DNA from 4 places in the Pseudomonas versuta genome. Region 4 is predicted to be linked to each of the others. Evidence: predicted binding sites of a transcription regulator. Region 4 holds the regulator's gene; each other region holds the start of a gene.
What was found. The regulator sigma-54, encoded in region 4, starts transcription at its own class of promoters, with help from an activator protein. The targets are predictions, from matches to a motif close to ANTGGCATNNANNTTGCTNT.
Positions count from the first base shown of each region.

Region 1 (4,211 bases), 410 kb from region 4:
CCGTCAATCAGGGTGTAGGTCTTCCAGGTGTTGGAACCGGTCTTCACCATGTACTGATCCATCGGGTGCGGGTTGCCCTGGGTATCGTAAACAGTGGTGTTGAATTTTTTGCTGTAGCTGGCGGTCTCGCCTGGGTCGAACTTGTTCGCGACCTGATCAATCGTGTCGGCGTTGGAGTTCAGGTTGATCGTGGACTGCACCGAGCCGGTCGGCTTGGGCGCCAGGTTGGAGGTATCGATGCGCAGGTCGGTCAAGGTGCCGTTGACGATATTGCCGTTTGCATCCACGCCATAGCCCTGCAGGCGCGCCGTGCCGTCAGTGCTGGTCACGTAACCGTCCTTGTCGGACTTGAAAGTACCGGCACGGGTGTAGCTCAAGGCGCCATTGTCACTGAGCACGAAGAAGCCGCTGCCCGAAATGCCCATGTCCAGCAGGTTGCCGGTGTTATTGATCGCCCCCTGACCGAAATTTTGCGAGACCGCCGCCAGGTTGACGCCGCTGCCGACCGTCTTGCTGCCGGTCCCCAGCTTGCTGGCCGAGTAGATGTCCGCGAACTCTGCGCGCGATGCTTTAAAACCGGTGGTCGCGACGTTGGCAATGTTGTTGCCGGTAACGTCGAGTTGCTTGTTGGCCGCATACAGGCCGCTAAGGCCGATATTGAATGACATGTTTATCTCCTTGAGTCGGCTTAGAGGCCAATGGTCTGGACTTTGGATATTCCAATGCTGCCCAGGCCTGCGAGGTTGAGCATGATTTCGCCCCCGGTCTTGCTCAGGGTCACGCTATTGACCGTGGCTGGCAGGTAAGTAGTGAGCGCGGTGGTGGCAGTGTCGGTTTTGCTGGAGGCGGTAAAGGTATAGTTGCCCTTGTCCAGCAACAGGCCGTCGCTATCCTTGCCATCCCAGGTGAAGTCCACATTACCGGCTTTCTGGGTGCCCAGGTCGAGGGTCCTGACCACCTCACCGTCCGCATCGGTAATGGTGATGGTGGGTTTGGAATCGGCGTCCTGTACCACCACGGAACCGTTAAACGGTTTGCCGCTGGAAGGGTCGACATAGGCTTCGCCGGTTTGCACGATCACCGAACGGCCCACCAGCGACGACGCCTGCAAGGCTTGCGAAGACTGCAGGCCACCTGTGATGGAGTTCACCGAATCGTTGAGCGTGGTGATGCCTTCCAGGCTGCTGAACTGCGCCAGTTGCGCCACGAACGCAGTGTTGTCCTGGGGGTCCAGCGGGTTCTGGTTTTTCAGCTGGGTCACCAGCAATTGCAGGAATGAATCCTTGCCCAGAGAACTGCTGCCGGCAACGGCCTTGGACGCCCCGGCCAGACTGGTGTCGGTGGTCTTGGCCTGAGCAGAGTTGGCGAGTACCTGATTCAGGGTCAGGCCGCTGGTGGAATCGGTCACACTCATTTGCGTCGTCCCTTATCACTGACCGAGGGTCAGGACCTTCTGCATCATGGTTTTGGCGGTGTTCATCATTTCCGCGTTGGTCTGGAACGAACGGCTGGCAGAAATCATGTCAGCCATTTCTTCAACCACATTGACGTTGGGGTAGTACACGTAGCCCTTGGCGTCGGCAGAAGGATGGTTAGGTTCATAACGGGCCTGGAGTTCGCTCTGGTCCTCGACCACGCCCAGTACTTGCACACCGTTGCCGGCGCCGTCCTGGTTCTGAAACAGCGAGCCGTCGGTGCCGTTTTGCGCGCCCTGAAACATGGTGGCAAACACCGGGTGCCGTGCGCGGTAAGTCTGGTCGATGCTCGACGACACGGTCTCGGCGTTGGCGATGTTACTGGCGACGGTGTTCAGGCGCGTGGTCTGTGCACTCATGCCGCTACCGGCGATATTGAAAACACTGGCTAGAGACATGAATTACTCCCCGCGCAGGGCTGACATCAGCCCTTTGAATTTGCTGTTGAGCAAGGTGAAGCTGGCCTGGAAGTTGACCGCATTTTCTGCGTAGTTCGACTGCTCCAGTTGCGCGTCCACCGTGTTCTGGTCGATCGACGGCTGCATCGGCACACGGTACTGCAGGGACTCGTCGCCGCTGCTCAGGCCCTGGGCTTCGATGTGCCGGCTGTTGGTCTTGTTCAATGCAAACGTGCCGTTCTGGTTTTTGTCACTCTGTGCGGCGAGCACAGAAGCAAAATCCAGGTCCCGGGCCTTGTAGTTCGGGGTGTCGGCATTGGCAATGTTGTTCGCCAGCACTTCGGCACGCTGTGCGCGAAAGCCCAGGGCCTGTTCGTGGATACCGAGCGCTTTATCGAAGCTGATGCTCATGTCGGGAAACCTTTGTGGGCTGACCTGAATGTGATTCAGGCTTTTCATGACATGAACTGAGCAAACCCCGTGCCAATTACTCGAGAGCCGTATTGGCGGGGTTTGCAGGGATGCGGGGAGCGGCAATGCCATAAAAGCGGCAATGCCTGACCGCCGACTGCCGCTTTTCTGCCGCCCCCCTGACCGCCCCTCCCCATGTAGGAGCGAGCTTGCTCGCGAGCTGTTGCGGCCACTGAAAAGCTCGCTCCTACAGGGAAAGATTGGCGGACATAAAAAAGGAGCCGTATGAGGGCTCCTGTTTTGCCTACTTGGCCTGGTAAATAATCCCCGGGCTGCATTGCACCATCCGGTAATGATCCGGCAAGCCATTGAGCGCTTCGGAGGCGCCCAAAAACAGATAACCACCCGGTTTCAAGGTGCTGTGAATGCGCAGCAAGATGTCTTTCTTCACTTCAGCCGAAAAGTAGATCAGCACGTTCCGACAGAACACGATGTCGAATTTGCCAAACCCGGCGTAGCTGTCCAGCAGGTTGAAGGAGCGGAACTCGACCCGATTTCTGATCGCCGTCTTGAGTACCCAGCGCCCCGGCCCCTTGGGCTCGAAATAGCGTTGCAAACGCTCTTGCGACAGACCGCGGCCAATCGCCAGGTTGTCGTATTCGCCCGTTCTGCAAGTGTTGAGCATCAAACTGGACAGGTCGGTGGCAACAATCTGCACGCCCAGCTTCAACTGGCCAAGGTTGCTGCGCTCGAACTCGTCAATCGCCATCGACAGCGAGTACGGTTCCTGCCCCGAAGAACAGGCCGCCGACCAGATACGCAGGCGCTGGCCGGGGTTGGCCTTGATCTGCTCGGGCAGGACTTTGTTCTTCAGCACCTCAAAGGGATAGGTGTCGCGAAACCACAGGGTTTCATTGGTGGTCATGGCATCGACCACCTGCTCGCGCAGCCCGCTGCGGGGCTGGCTCTGAATACGCTGAATCAGCTCGCCCAAGGATTTGATCCCTTGCTGCTCCATCAGCTTGTTGAGGCGACTGGAGACCAGGTACTGCTTGTTCTCACCCAGCAAAATGCCACAGGCTTTTTCCAGGAAAACCCGGAACTGTTGAAAATCCAAATTAGCCGTCGACAAATGATCAAGCCTCTTAAATCGTGTTGACCGCCAGGGGTGAACCCTGGCTATGGTCTGCTGCGTTGATCCGGTCAACGACCCGGGATGCCAGGTCATCAGGGCGAAACTTGGCCAGAAAGTCATCGGCACCGACTTTCTTGACCATTGCCTGATTGAATACGCCGGACAATGAAGTATGCAGAATGATGTGCAGATTTTTCATGCGTGGATCGTTACGAATTTCGGCGGTCAGGGTGTAGCCGTCCATTTCCGGCATCTCGATGTCCGAGATCATCATCAGAAACTCTTCAGACGGGTCTTTACCCTCATCTACCATTTTGCGCAGGTAATCCAGCGCCTGACGGCCGTCGTTCAGTGATACCACCTCGACCCCGACCGTTTGCAGGCAACGGGCAACCTGTTTACGTGCCACCGACGAATCATCAACCGTCAGCACCCGTAAAGACAGCGCTTTGGCTTGAGTCTCGACATCCACGACACCCTGTGAAATGGCTTCCGGGGTAGGCGAAACTTCAGCCAGGACCTTTTCCACATCGATGATCTCGACCAGTTGCTCATCCAGCCGCGTCACGGCCGTCAAGTAATGGTCGCGACCGGCACCTTTGGGCGGCGGATGAATGTCTTCCCAATTCATGTTGACGATACGCTCGACCGAGCGCACCAAAAAGCCCTGAGTCTTGGTGTTGTACTCGGTAATGATGACAAACGGGCTGCTTTGGTCCTGCAGCGCCCCCGAACCGGTAGCCATCGCCAGATCGAGAATCGGAATAGTCGCCCCGCGAATGCTCGCCACAC
Region 1 covers NZ_CP012676.1:3,177,114-3,181,324, forward strand. The annotation lists gene flgE (flagellar hook protein FlgE) at 1-668, opposite strand, end outside; gene flgD (flagellar hook assembly protein FlgD) at 689-1,414, opposite strand; gene flgC (flagellar basal body rod protein FlgC) at 1,430-1,873, opposite strand; gene flgB (flagellar basal body rod protein FlgB) at 1,877-2,284, opposite strand; gene cheR (protein-glutamate O-methyltransferase CheR) at 2,589-3,416, opposite strand; gene AOC04_RS14190 (chemotaxis protein CheV) at 3,430-4,211, opposite strand, start outside.
Region 1: flgB (flagellar basal body rod protein FlgB) is a predicted target of sigma-54. The motif match lies at 2,342-2,361, and genes of this name have one in related genera.

Region 2 (4,211 bases), 670 kb from region 4:
CTTGTGTATCTCGATCAGAGGATTCGGTGTGCTGACAGGTCGTGGCAGCGATTAACAGTAGAGTCAGGTCAAGCCGTTACAACTTGACCTCGGCGTCGGGGGGCCGGTGACGCAGGCCACAGGCATACAGCCCCGGGCTCTTAGCTCGGTCGATAAACGCGCACATTGGCATGTCCCTCACTGAGCAAATGGTGAGCATGCAGGCGACTCATCACGCCTTTGTCGCAATACAACAGGTACTGACGGGTGTCATCCAGTTCCTTGAAGCGGCTGTTCAATGCATAGAACGGCAACGCTTGTACTTCGATGCCAGCCAGTTCCAGCGGTTGATCTTCCTGAGCATCCGGGTGACGGATGTCTATCACGATCTGGCCCGCCAGCACTTCGCTGACCTCTTCGACTTGCAAGTCCTGGCCCAATTCATCGATCACCCGATCAATCGGCACCAGTTTGGCCCGCTCAAGTGCACGCTCGAGCACGGCCATATCGAACTGTTGTTCTTCGTACTCCACGCGGTTGCGTTTGGCGTGGGTCTTGGGGTTGACCGAAATCACCCCGCAATATTCAGGCATGTGCTTGGCAAAATCGGCCGTACCGATTTCAACCGCCTGATCAATGATGTCCTGCTTGTGGCTCGCGATCAGTGGACGCAGGACCAATTTGTCAGTAGCCGAGTCAATCAGCGACAAATTGGGCAGGGTCTGGCTCGATACCTGGGAAATCGCTTCGCCGGTTACCAGCACTTCGATATCGAGACGCTCAGCGATACGGGTTGCAGCGCGCAACATCATACGCTTCAAAATGACGCCCATATGACTGTTATCGACTTTGCCGAGAATTTCGCCCAAAACTTCTTCGAACGGAACGCTGACAAACAGCACGCGCTGCGAGCTGCCGTACTTCTTCCATATATAGTGCGCGACTTCCATCACGCCCAGTTCATGGGCACGTCCGCCCAGGTTGAAGAAGCAAAAGTGGCTCATCAGGCCGCGACGCATGATCTGGTAGGCCGCAACGGTAGAATCGAAACCACCGGACATCAACACCAAGGTCTGTTCCAGAGAGCCCAGCGGGAAGCCGCCGATGCTGTCGTGCTGGCTGTGAATCACAAACAACCGTTGGTCGCGAATTTCGAAGCGGACTTCAATTTGCGGATTTTTCAGGTCAATTCCTGCCGCACCGCATTCACGACGCAGCTTGCTGCCGACGTATTTCTCGATTTCCATCGAAGTAAACGGGTGCTTGCCGCCGCGCTTGCAACGCACGGAAAAAATCTTGCCCGCCAGCGCATCACCGAAGTGCAATTTGCACTTTTCAACCACGTCATCGAAGTCACCCAGCGGGTACTCGTCGACTTGCAGGAAATGGGTGATGCCCGGCATGCAGCTAAGGCGCGCAGTCATCTCCTTCAGGGCTTTGGGGTCACTTACGCGCGTTTGCAGCTCGATGTTGTCCCACACGCCCGTCACCACCACAGCCGGATCCAGATCGCGGAGCACAGCGCGGATGTTTTTAGCCAATTGGCGGACGAAACGCATCCGAACCGGACGGCTCTTAATAGTGATTTCGGGGAAGACTTTTACGATTAGTTTCATGAAAACAGCGCGCGAGCAGCCTGCCAAAAAAGGGGGGCGCGGATTATAGCGGAAATTGCTCAAGGTTTAACCAGTTATCGTACAAACGGTTTTCACCGCACCAAAATGGGTCAAAAGACCCGGATTTCGCTTCATTTGAGTGCGGCAAAGCTTCTTAATCGGTAGTCTGCGGCGCTGACCTGCTTAAGATTGGGGCATTAAGCCCAAGTCGGGGCACTGGCATGCAATTTGCTCTCTTGTGAGGCAGGTTGCCTTGGCAGAGTATTCGCGCCGGCATCAACCACCTTTAACGGGCTCTCCACTACTCAGCCCGAAGCCACCCGGAGGACACTATGTCGAAGTCGGTTCAACTCATCAAAGATCATGACGTCAAGTGGATTGATCTGCGCTTCACTGACACTAAAGGCACTCAGCACCACGTGACCATGCCGGCCCGTGATGCGCTGGATGAAAACTTCTTCACCGACGGCAAAATGTTCGACGGCTCCTCCATTGCTGGCTGGAAAGGCATCGAAGCGTCCGACATGATCCTGCTGCCAGACGACAGCACTGCCGTTCTGGACCCGTTCACCGAACAGCCAACGCTGATCCTGGTGTGCGACATCATCGAACCTTCGACCATGCAAGGCTACGATCGCGACCCGCGCGCCATCGCCACCCGTGCCGAGGAATACCTGAAGTCCACCGGTATCGGCGACACTGTGTTTGTGGGTCCTGAGCCTGAGTTCTTCATCTTCGACGAAGTGAAATTCAAGTCCGACATCTCCGGTTCCATGTTCAAGATCTACTCCGAACAAGGTTCGTGGATGTCCGACCAGGACGTGGAAGGCGGCAACCGTGGCCACCGTCCAGGTATCAAGGGCGGCTACTTCCCTGTTCCTCCGTTCGACCACGACCATGAAATCCGTACCTCCATGTGCAACGCCATGGAAGAGATGGGCCTGGTCATCGAAGTACACCACCACGAAGTGGCAACTGCCGGCCAGAACGAAATCGGCGTGCAGTTCAACACCCTGGTGAAAAAGGCTGACGAAGTTCAGACCCTGAAGTACTGCGTACACAACGTGGCAGACGCCTACGGCCGTACCGCTACTTTCATGCCTAAGCCTCTGTACGGCGACAACGGCTCGGGTATGCACGTACACATGTCCATCTCCAAAGATGGCAAGAACACCTTCGCTGGCGAAGGTTATGCCGGCCTGTCCGACACCGCCCTGTACTTCATCGGCGGCATCATCAAGCACGGTAAGGCCCTGAACGGCTTCACCAACCCGGCTACCAACTCCTACAAGCGTCTGGTACCAGGCTTCGAAGCCCCGGTAATGCTGGCCTACTCGGCTCGCAACCGTTCCGCTTCGATCCGTATTCCTTACGTGTCCAGCCCTAAGGCTCGCCGTATCGAAGCACGCTTCCCGGACCCGGCTGCCAACCCGTACCTGTGCTTCGCAGCACTGATGATGGCTGGTCTGGACGGTATCCAGAACAAGATCCACCCGGGCGACGCAGCTGACAAAAACCTGTACGACCTGCCGCCTGAAGAGGCGAAAGAGATCCCGCAGGTTTGCGGCAGCCTGAAAGAAGCCCTGGAAGAGCTGGATAAAGGTCGTGCCTTCCTGACCAAAGGCGGCGTTTTCAGCGACGATTTCATCGACGCTTACATCGCTCTGAAAAGCGAAGAAGAAATCAAGGTTCGCACCTTCGTACACCCACTGGAATACGAGCTGTACTACAGCTGCTAATCCAGCAACGACTGCCCACGCAGGCGTTACCAAGAGGCCTCCTTCGGGAGGCCTTTTTTATGGCCGCGGTTTTATCGCTTGCGCACGCACAGAAAAAAATCCGACCGGTGCTGCAGCCATCGACCCAGTCAATAAAGGCCGCAGCTGACATCAATCCCCTCGACACTAGCCCAGGCTGACGCCCCCTGTTTCTCACAAGGTGGCCCCGGCAATGCCCCGCGAAAGTACTGCGACTCCAACAGACCCCACCGGAATTTCCCGAGTGAGACAGCAGGCAACCCTGCTTTTATTTGTACTGCTTTGTGCCCAGCCGGCGGCAGCGCAGATCTATCGCCACAGCGATATCAACGCCAGCGTGACATTCAGCGACGTACCGGCGACGGGCGGCCACTCGCAGCAGATATCTGTTTTGCCGGCAAACCGGATCGCAGCGTTCCGGCATTCACCTGCCAGCATCCCCCCTTACATGCTGCTGCCCGAACAGGAGCTCGCCCAGCCGCCCAACCCCGATCGCTACAGGCATCGTCAGCCACAGCAGGCCGCGCAGGACAATTTAGAGGCGAACTGAATCTATTCAGCATTTCTGCACTATATTGGTGCGACTGCTGATCTATTACACACTTATCAGCCCAGTTTGGTTCAAAACGACCCACGCCAATTGCATTAACGCCATCTAAAAGGGCTGTAACTCCTTATTTCAGGCGAATCGCGCTTCTTTTCGGAGCCTTGGTTTGTTTTTTGCATTTTCCTTGTCTCAGCGCCTCACCCGCGCATGCAATCCGGGATCGGCCCATGACCATCAGTGACGCCCTGCACCGACTGCTACTCGACAATCTGACCACTGCCACCTTGTTGCTCAATGCCGATCTGCGCCTTG
Region 2 covers NZ_CP012676.1:4,256,492-4,260,702, forward strand. The annotation lists gene typA (translational GTPase TypA) at 1-1, opposite strand, end outside; gene thiI (tRNA uracil 4-sulfurtransferase ThiI) at 141-1,595, opposite strand; gene glnA (glutamate--ammonia ligase) at 1,928-3,334, shown strand; gene AOC04_RS19000 (DUF4124 domain-containing protein) at 3,546-3,902, shown strand; gene glnL (nitrogen regulation protein NR(II)) at 4,127-4,211, shown strand, end outside.
Region 2: glnA (glutamate--ammonia ligase) is a predicted target of sigma-54. The motif match lies at 1,811-1,830, and genes of this name have one in related genera.

Region 3 (4,211 bases), 1.0 Mb from region 4:
TCATCGAGAAACAGTACCCCGTGGTGCGCCAGAGTAATCTCCCCTGGCTGCGGTTTAGAGCCACCGCCCACCAGTGCCGGGCCAGACGCCGAATGGTGCGGCTGACGAAACGGGCGCTGCGGCCAACAACTCAAGGGCACATGGCTGGCTACCGACTGGATGGCCGCCACCTCCAGCGCCTCTTGCTCGTTGAGTGGCGGCAATAAACCCGGGAGACGACTGGCCAGCAGGGTTTTGCCGGTGCCGGGCGGCCCGGTGAACAATAAATTGTGGCTGCCTGCGGCGGCGATCAATAACGCCCGTTTAGCCGAGAGCTGGCCTTGTACATCGCTCAAGTCCGGATAAGGCATGTTTACCCGCAACAAGCCGCTGGCAGCATAAGGCTCAATCACCGTACGACCTGCGAAATGTGCCACTGCCTGTAACAAGTGCTCGACCGCGATTACCGTCAGCCCGGAGGCCAGACAGGCTTCCTCTGCATTGGCCAGTGGCACCACCAGCGCCCGGCCCGCCGCCCGTGCTGCCAGGGCAGCAGGCAACACGCCCTGAACCGACCTGATGGCGCCCGACAAGGCCAGCTCCCCCAGACACTCAACGTGCGTCAGCACCGCAGCGGGAATTTGCCCGCTGGCGGCCAGGATGCCCAGGGCAATGGCCAGGTCAAAGCGCCCGCCGTCCTTGGGCAGGTCGGCGGGCGCCAGATTGAGCGTGATACGCCTCGCCGGGAAATCAAACCCGGAATTAAGAATCGCGCTGCGTACCCGGTCCTTGCTTTCCCTGACCGCGGTTTCGGGCAGCCCGACCAGCGTCAGGGCCGGCAATCCATTGGCCAGATGCGCTTCGACCGTGACGGCCGGCGCCTCGACGCCTGTTTGAGCACGGCTGTAAACGATGGCCAGCGACATGACTCACTCCTTGAGCTCGCAAAAATCGCATCCTGCGGGAATAGGGCGTTAGCGTCAGGGTGCGAATGGATACCGGATGTGTTGGCGCAGTCAGAAGCCGCTGACGGGGCACGAGGCGCTAGAGAATTGCTCAGCGATCCGCCCGGTTACAGTGCTTTTGTTCCCAGGTCTTCGGCAAAGCGCAGCAGGTAACCGTCGGGGTCGAGCAGCAAACAGTTGCGCTCACCGAACAGCACGTCGTTGCTGCGGTACCAGCGCTCTTCAAGGGGTTTGCGCAATGTGTGCCCTGCGGTTTCGAAACGGGCGACCAGCCCCTGGACGTCGGGGCATTTGATCGACAGGTTCATGCCTCTTCCAAACGGCGCCTGCAGTGGCCCGACGCGCCAGGACGACTCTTCAAGGTCGTCCTGCTCCAGCATCAGCTGACTGCCGTGAAATGACAAAAACGCAAAGTGATGTTCAGGCCGTTGATACTCGATCCGAAAGCCAAGCACCTCGCAGTAAAAACGCAAGCTGCAGGCAAGGTCCGAGACAATCATCTCGGGAACCAGCCGATTCATCACCAACATGCAAAAACGTCCTTGTGCATAAGGGTAAACGCACCGCCTTTGAGCGTTACTCGGTGGGCGGCAGCAATTTGGCTTCCAGTTCGGCCACTTTGGCTTCGAGGCTTTCGAGACGGGCGCGGGTACGGGCCAGAACGACCATTTGACTGTCGAATTCCTCGCGGCTCACCAGATCCAGCTTGCTGAAGCCACTCTGCAGCAAGGCTTTGAACTGGCTTTCGATTTCAGTGCGCGGCAGCGCGGTCTCGCCGCTGAACAAACGGGAAGCCTGGCCACTCAGGGCATCGAGGAGGTCTTTGGGCGCGAGCATGGGTAAGGTCCTGAAAAACGGGTGGTGGCGAGTGTATCACGCAGGGCCGGGGCTCCCTCTGCAACGCCCTGCGCACGCTTTCGGGCATCCCGCTCTCAGGGCACGCACCGTTTACGTGCATAAAATCTCTACTCCATCCGGCAAAAAGCCATCAGCTATCAATAAGCACCTGTAATTACTGGCATTTCCAGACATGGCAAGGTTTCTGCTTAGTTGCCTGTGACTCAGGCACTGATGCAGTAGCTATCACTAAGGCAGTGCGGCAGGTGGTTCAGGGGAAGCTTTCGTCACCGACGACTGATACACGTTGAGCAACCTGAAGAAGGCTGACGATGCGTTACAAAGCCAGACACTGCGCTTAGACTTGAGCCGGGTTTGTTTTCCTGGGGCAAGTCCACCATTTCGGGAGAAGTTTCATGAAGCTAGTCACCGCCATTATCAAGCCGTTCAAGTTAGACGACGTGCGCGAATCGCTGTCTGAGATCGGCGTGCAGGGCATTACCGTTACTGAAGTCAAAGGCTTCGGCCGGCAGAAAGGTCACACCGAGCTGTATCGCGGCGCGGAATATGTGGTCGATTTTCTGCCAAAGGTGAAGATTGATGTCGCCATCGACGACAAAGATCTTGACCGGGTTATCGAGGCGATAACCAAGGCTGCCAACACCGGCAAGATCGGTGACGGCAAGATTTTTGTGGTCAATCTGGAACAGGCTATTCGCATCCGTACCGGCGAAACCGATACCGACGCAATCTAAGCCGCCATACCCCAACGCCCCAGGAGAAAACACTATGACTCTGCGTAAAATCGCAGGGCTCGGAGCCCTGCTGTCCGTCGTAATGCCTGGCCTGGCCATGGCGGCAGACGAAGTAGCTGCTCCAGTCCTCAATTCCGGCGACACCGCCTGGATGCTGACTGCAACGGCTTTGGTGCTGTTTATGACCATCCCCGGCCTGGCGCTGTTCTACGGCGGTATGGTGCGCTCCAAAAATATTCTTTCAGTCATGATGCAGTGCTTCGCCATCACCGGTCTGATCAGCATTCTGTGGGTCATTTATGGCTACAGCATCACGTTCGATACCACTGGCATGGAGCAGGGCGTCACTAACTTCAACTCGTTCATCGGCGGGTTTTCCAAAGCGTTCCTGGCGGGCGTGACACCGGCCAGCCTGACGTCATCGACCGCACTGTTCCCGGAAGCGGTGTTCATCACCTTCCAGATGACCTTTGCCATCATCACTCCGGCTCTGATCGTCGGCGCCTTTGCTGAGCGCATGAAGTTCTCGGCCATGCTGATTTTCATGGGCGTGTGGTTCACCCTGGTCTATGCACCCATTGCCCACATGGTGTGGAGCGGTAACGGCGGCCTGCTGTGGGACTGGGGCGTGCTCGATTTCGCAGGCGGTACCGTGGTGCATATCAACGCCGGTATTGCAGGCTTGGTTGCGTGCATCGTGCTCGGCAAACGCAAAGGCTACCCTAGCACCCCGATGGCTCCGCACAACCTGGGTTACACCCTGGTGGGCGCCGCGATGCTGTGGATCGGCTGGTTCGGCTTTAACGCAGGCTCGGCAGCAGCCGCCAACGGCACCGCCGGCATGGCGATGCTGGTCACTCAGATTGCAACCGCTGCAGCAGCGCTGGGCTGGATGTTTGCCGAGTGGGTCACCCATGGCAAGCCAAGCGCACTGGGGATCGCCTCGGGCGTGGTAGCCGGTCTGGTTGCCATCACCCCGGCTGCTGGTACCGTTGGCCCGATGGGCTCGATCGTGATTGGCTTGTCTGCGGGCGTGATCTGTTTCTTCTGCGCCACCAGCCTCAAGCGCAAACTGGGCTATGACGATTCGCTGGATGCGTTCGGCGTACACGGTATCGGCGGCATCGTCGGCGCCATTCTTACCGGTGTGTTCGCGGCTCCGGCACTGGGTGGTTTCGGCACCGTGACAGATATCGCCGCTCAAGTCTGGATTCAGTGCAAAGGCGTTGCCTTTACCGTGATCTACACCGCGATTGTGACCTTCGTCATTCTCAAAGTGCTGGATGCCGTGATGGGCCTGCGAGTGGCTGATGAGGAAGAGGCTGTTGGCCTGGACCTGGCACAGCACAACGAGCGGGGCTACAACCTGTAACCAGCGGTTAGAAAAAATACCCGGCTTGCCGGGTATTTTTTTGTCTGGAGTGTGGCGCGACTCACAGCAACCGGGTGACTTTTTCTGCTCCCATGTCCTGAGATCAGTTCGGCAATTATTTGTAGGATGATCACTTACATCAAAACTCGACTATTAGCTGCTTTGCTTTTTTTTCCATCGCGCTAGAATGCGCGCCGAAGGGCACAAAACTGTGTCCTGGCAAGACGAAGGCGAGGATGACCTCCAGACGCTTTCAAGGCCCCAGGGCCGGGCTGCCGGTTAATCCAGCCAACACCGCGGATC
Region 3 covers NZ_CP012676.1:4,590,579-4,594,789, reverse strand. The annotation lists gene AOC04_RS20550 (YifB family Mg chelatase-like AAA ATPase) at 1-905, opposite strand, end outside; gene AOC04_RS20545 (bleomycin resistance protein) at 1,052-1,474, opposite strand; gene AOC04_RS20540 (accessory factor UbiK family protein) at 1,521-1,781, opposite strand; gene glnK (P-II family nitrogen regulator) at 2,198-2,536, shown strand; gene AOC04_RS20530 (ammonium transporter) at 2,571-3,908, shown strand.
Region 3: glnK (P-II family nitrogen regulator) is a predicted target of sigma-54. The motif match lies at 1,974-1,993, and genes of this name have one in related genera.

Region 4 (4,211 bases):
GGCGTGCGAACGGTACCAACGTAACTGCACCGCGCCCACGTATCGACATGGTGATCCAGCCGAAGAAGAAAACCGACCAACAGAAGGCCCAGTAATGGCAACTCTGAAAGCCCAGCATTTGGCCAAAAGCTACAAGAGTCGCCAAGTGGTGCGTGATGTCAGCCTGTCAATCGACAGCGGGCAAATCGTAGGTTTGCTCGGCCCTAACGGCGCCGGCAAAACCACATGCTTCTACATGATTGTCGGCCTGGTTCAGGCTGACCAGGGACGCGTACTGATCGACGACCTGGATGTCAGCCATCAGCCCATGCATGGCCGCGCGCGCGCCGGCATTGGCTACTTGCCGCAAGAAGCCTCCATCTTCCGCAAGCTGTCGGTCGCCGATAACATCATGGCGATCCTGGAGACCCGCAAGGAGCTCGACAAGGCCGGTCGCCGCAAAGAGCTGGAAAGCCTGCTTCAGGAATTCCACATCAGCCACATCCGCGACAACCTGGGCATGAGCCTGTCCGGCGGTGAACGTCGCCGGGTCGAAATTGCCCGGGCACTGGCAACCGCCCCCAAGTTCATCCTCCTTGACGAACCTTTTGCAGGCGTTGACCCGATATCCGTGGGCGACATCAAGCAAATCATTCATCACCTCAAGGCCAAGGGCATTGGCGTACTGATCACCGATCACAACGTCCGTGAAACCCTCGATATCTGCGAAACCGCCTATATCGTCAATGACGGACAACTGATCGCTGAAGGTGATGCTGAAACGATTCTTGCCAACGAGTTGGTGAGAGAAGTTTACCTGGGCCACGAGTTCCGCCTGTAAAGCCTGCTACATCGCGAACTCCGGGGCGCCAAGGCAGCAGAAAGTCCGCATGATTTTTATTATCTTGGCGCTCTAGGCAAACGCACCGGTTTCAGGCATATAATTTGCTTATGTTTGGCGCTCACGCGCCTTGGTAGTGGATGGCGCCATGCGCGCCGGCGAATAAGGTCTTAAGCCCCAGCCATGAAACCATCGCTAGTCCTGAGAATGGGCCAGCAGCTGACGATGACACCGCAGCTGCAACAGGCCATCCGCCTGCTCCAATTGTCGACCCTGGACCTGCAACAGGAAATCCAGGAGGCCCTGGAATCCAATCCGATGCTCGAACGCCAGGAAGACGGCGACGACTTCGATAATTCAGATCCCCTGGCCGACAATATCGAGCAAAAACCCAACAGCGACATTCAGGAACCCTCCTACCAGGAATCCGCACCGACTGTGGACAACCTGGATGAAGGCGACTGGAACGAACGCATTCCCAATGAGCTTCCCGTCGACACTGCCTGGGAAGACGTTTATCAAACCAGCGCCAGCAGCCTGCCCAGCAACGATGATGATGAGTGGGACTTCACCACGCGCACCTCTGCTGGCGAGAGCCTGCAAAGCCATCTGTTGTGGCAACTGAACCTGGCCCCGATGTCTGACACCGACCGACTGATCGGCGTGACCCTCATCGACTGCATCAACAATCAGGGCTATCTCGACGAAAGCCTGGAAGAGATCCTTGAAGCATTCGATCCAGAGCTGGATATTGAACTTGATGAGATCGAAGCCGTTCTGCACCGTATTCAGCAGTTCGAACCGGCCGGCATTGGTGCTCGCAACCTGAGCGAGTGCCTGCTGTTGCAATTGCGTCAGCTGCCTGCAAACACCCCTTGGCTGAACGAAGCCAAACGCTTGGTGAGTGATTACATCGACCTGCTGGGTGCCCGCGACTACAGCCAGCTCATGCGCCGCATGAAGCTCAAAGAAGACGAACTGCGCCAGGTCATCGAACGGGTACAGAGCCTTAATCCCCGCCCTGGATCGCAGATCGAATCCGGCGAAGCCGAATACGTCGTACCCGATGTGATCGTTCGCAAAGACAACGAACGCTGGCTGGTGGAGCTCAACCAGGAATCAGTGCCGCGCCTGCGGGTCAACCCGCAGTATGCAGGCTTCGTACGGCGTGCCGACACCAGCGCCGACAACACCTTCATGCGCAATCAGCTGCAGGAAGCTCGCTGGTTCATCAAAAGCCTGCAAAGCCGCAACGAAACCCTGATGAAAGTGGCGACCCAGATCGTCGAGCATCAACGCGGTTTTCTGGAGTATGGCGACGAAGCAATGAAGCCACTGGTGCTGCATGACATTGCAGAAGCGGTCGGCATGCACGAGTCCACCATCTCCCGCGTTACGACACAGAAATTCATGCATACCCCGCGCGGTATTTATGAATTGAAGTACTTTTTCTCCAGCCATGTCAGCACCTCGGAAGGCGGTGAATGCTCGTCCACTGCAATACGTGCCATCATCAAAAAACTGGTCGCGGCTGAAAATCAGAAAAAGCCGTTGAGTGACAGCAAGATCGCTGGTTTACTGGAGGCACAAGGTATTCAGGTGGCCCGTCGCACCGTCGCCAAGTACCGCGAATCCCTCGGGATAGCGCCTTCGAGCGAACGCAAGCGTTTGATGTAAGCCACGGGTCACAGCGTTTCAGTGGCAGGTAGCTCGGCCTGCCACTTTATACAATGGCAACAGAAGGAGAAACTGCATGCAAGTCAACATCAGTGGACAACATCTGGAAGTCACCCAAGCGCTCCGCGACTCGATCAATGAAAAATTCGCACGACTGGAACGTCACTTCGACAAAATCACCAATGTGCAGGTGATTCTCTCTGTTGAAAAACTTCAACAGAAAATCGAGGCCACACTCAATATTCACGGTGGCGAAGTTGTCGGTAATGCCGTAAATGAAGACATGTACGCGGCCATCGACAGCCTTTACGAGAAGCTTGATCGCCAACTGAAAAAGCATAAGGAAAAGACCCTAAGCCTGCTCCAGGGCGCAACGGGTCGTTAATACCCCCTACCCATGATTCGACTTGAAAATATCCTGACTCCCGGCCGTTCTTTGGTGAACGCGCCGGGCGGCAGTAAAAAGCGCGCACTCGAACAAATTGCCACTCTGATCAGCCGCGAAGTGCCGGGTCTGGAAATGCAAGATGTCTTCGAGAGCCTTATTGCACGTGAAAAACTCGGATCTACGGGTTTTGGTAACGGCATCGCCATCCCTCATTGCCGCCTCAAGGGCTGCGAGTCGCCTGTTAGCGCCTTGCTGCATCTTGAAGCTCCCATAGATTTCGACGCCATCGATGGCGCGCCGGTCGACCTGCTGTTCGTTTTACTGGTGCCAGAAGCGGCAACCGATGCACACCTGGAACTGCTCCGGCAGATCGCCAGCATGCTCGATCGCAAAGAAGTGCGTGAGAGATTACGCAATGCACCCAGTAACGAAGCGCTGTATCAGGTTGTTCTGGACGTACAGAACGGTTAACTATCATGCGCTTAGTCATTGTCAGCGGACGCTCCGGCTCCGGAAAAAGTACCGCCCTCGCCGTCCTCGAAGATAACGGTTTCTATTGTATCGACAACTTGCCAGCCGGCTTGCTGCCGGAGTTGGCGGAACGTGCACTGATTCATACTGAACTGGCACAACCGCTGGTGGCGGTATCGATTGATGCGCGAAACCTGCCAAGCCATTTGTCACGCTTTCCGCAGTTGCTTGAAGAAGTACGCAACCGGCATATCCAGTGCGATGTGTTGTTCCTCGACGCCGACGAAGAGACCTTGCTCAAGCGCTTCTCGGAAACACGACGACGTCATCCGCTCAGCAGCGCAAGCCGTTCGCTGGCCGAGGCTATTCGTGACGAGACCCAATTGCTCGGACCGATTGCCGACCTTGCAGACCTGACCATCAACACCACCAACCTGAACCTGTATCAGCTGCGCGATACCATCAAACTGCGCCTGCTGAACAAGCCTGAACCCGGCACCGCCTTTTTGGTCGAGTCGTTTGGCTTCAAGCGCGGCATGCCGGTCGATGCCGATCTGGTTTTTGATGTGCGCTGCTTGCCCAACCCATACTGGAAGCCTGAACTGCGCGAGTTGTCAGGGCTGGATCAACCCGTCGCGGATTATCTGGCAGCACAACCTGATGTCGAAGAGATGTTCCAGGACATCTCCAGCTACCTGCTTAAGTGGCTACCCCGCTTCGCCGCCAGCAACCGCGCATATGTCACCATCGGCATCGGCTGCACGGGCGGCCATCACCGCTCTGTTTACCTCACCGAACGGCTCGGTCAATGCCTGCAACAAACTCTGAAGAATGTCCAGGTTCGCCACCGCGACC
Region 4 covers NZ_CP012676.1:3,586,891-3,591,101, forward strand. The annotation lists gene lptA (lipopolysaccharide transport periplasmic protein LptA) at 1-95, shown strand, start outside; gene lptB (LPS export ABC transporter ATP-binding protein) at 95-820, shown strand; gene AOC04_RS16125 (RNA polymerase factor sigma-54) at 1,004-2,497, shown strand; gene hpf (ribosome hibernation-promoting factor, HPF/YfiA family) at 2,574-2,882, shown strand; gene ptsN (PTS IIA-like nitrogen regulatory protein PtsN) at 2,895-3,356, shown strand; gene rapZ (RNase adapter RapZ) at 3,362-4,211, shown strand, end outside.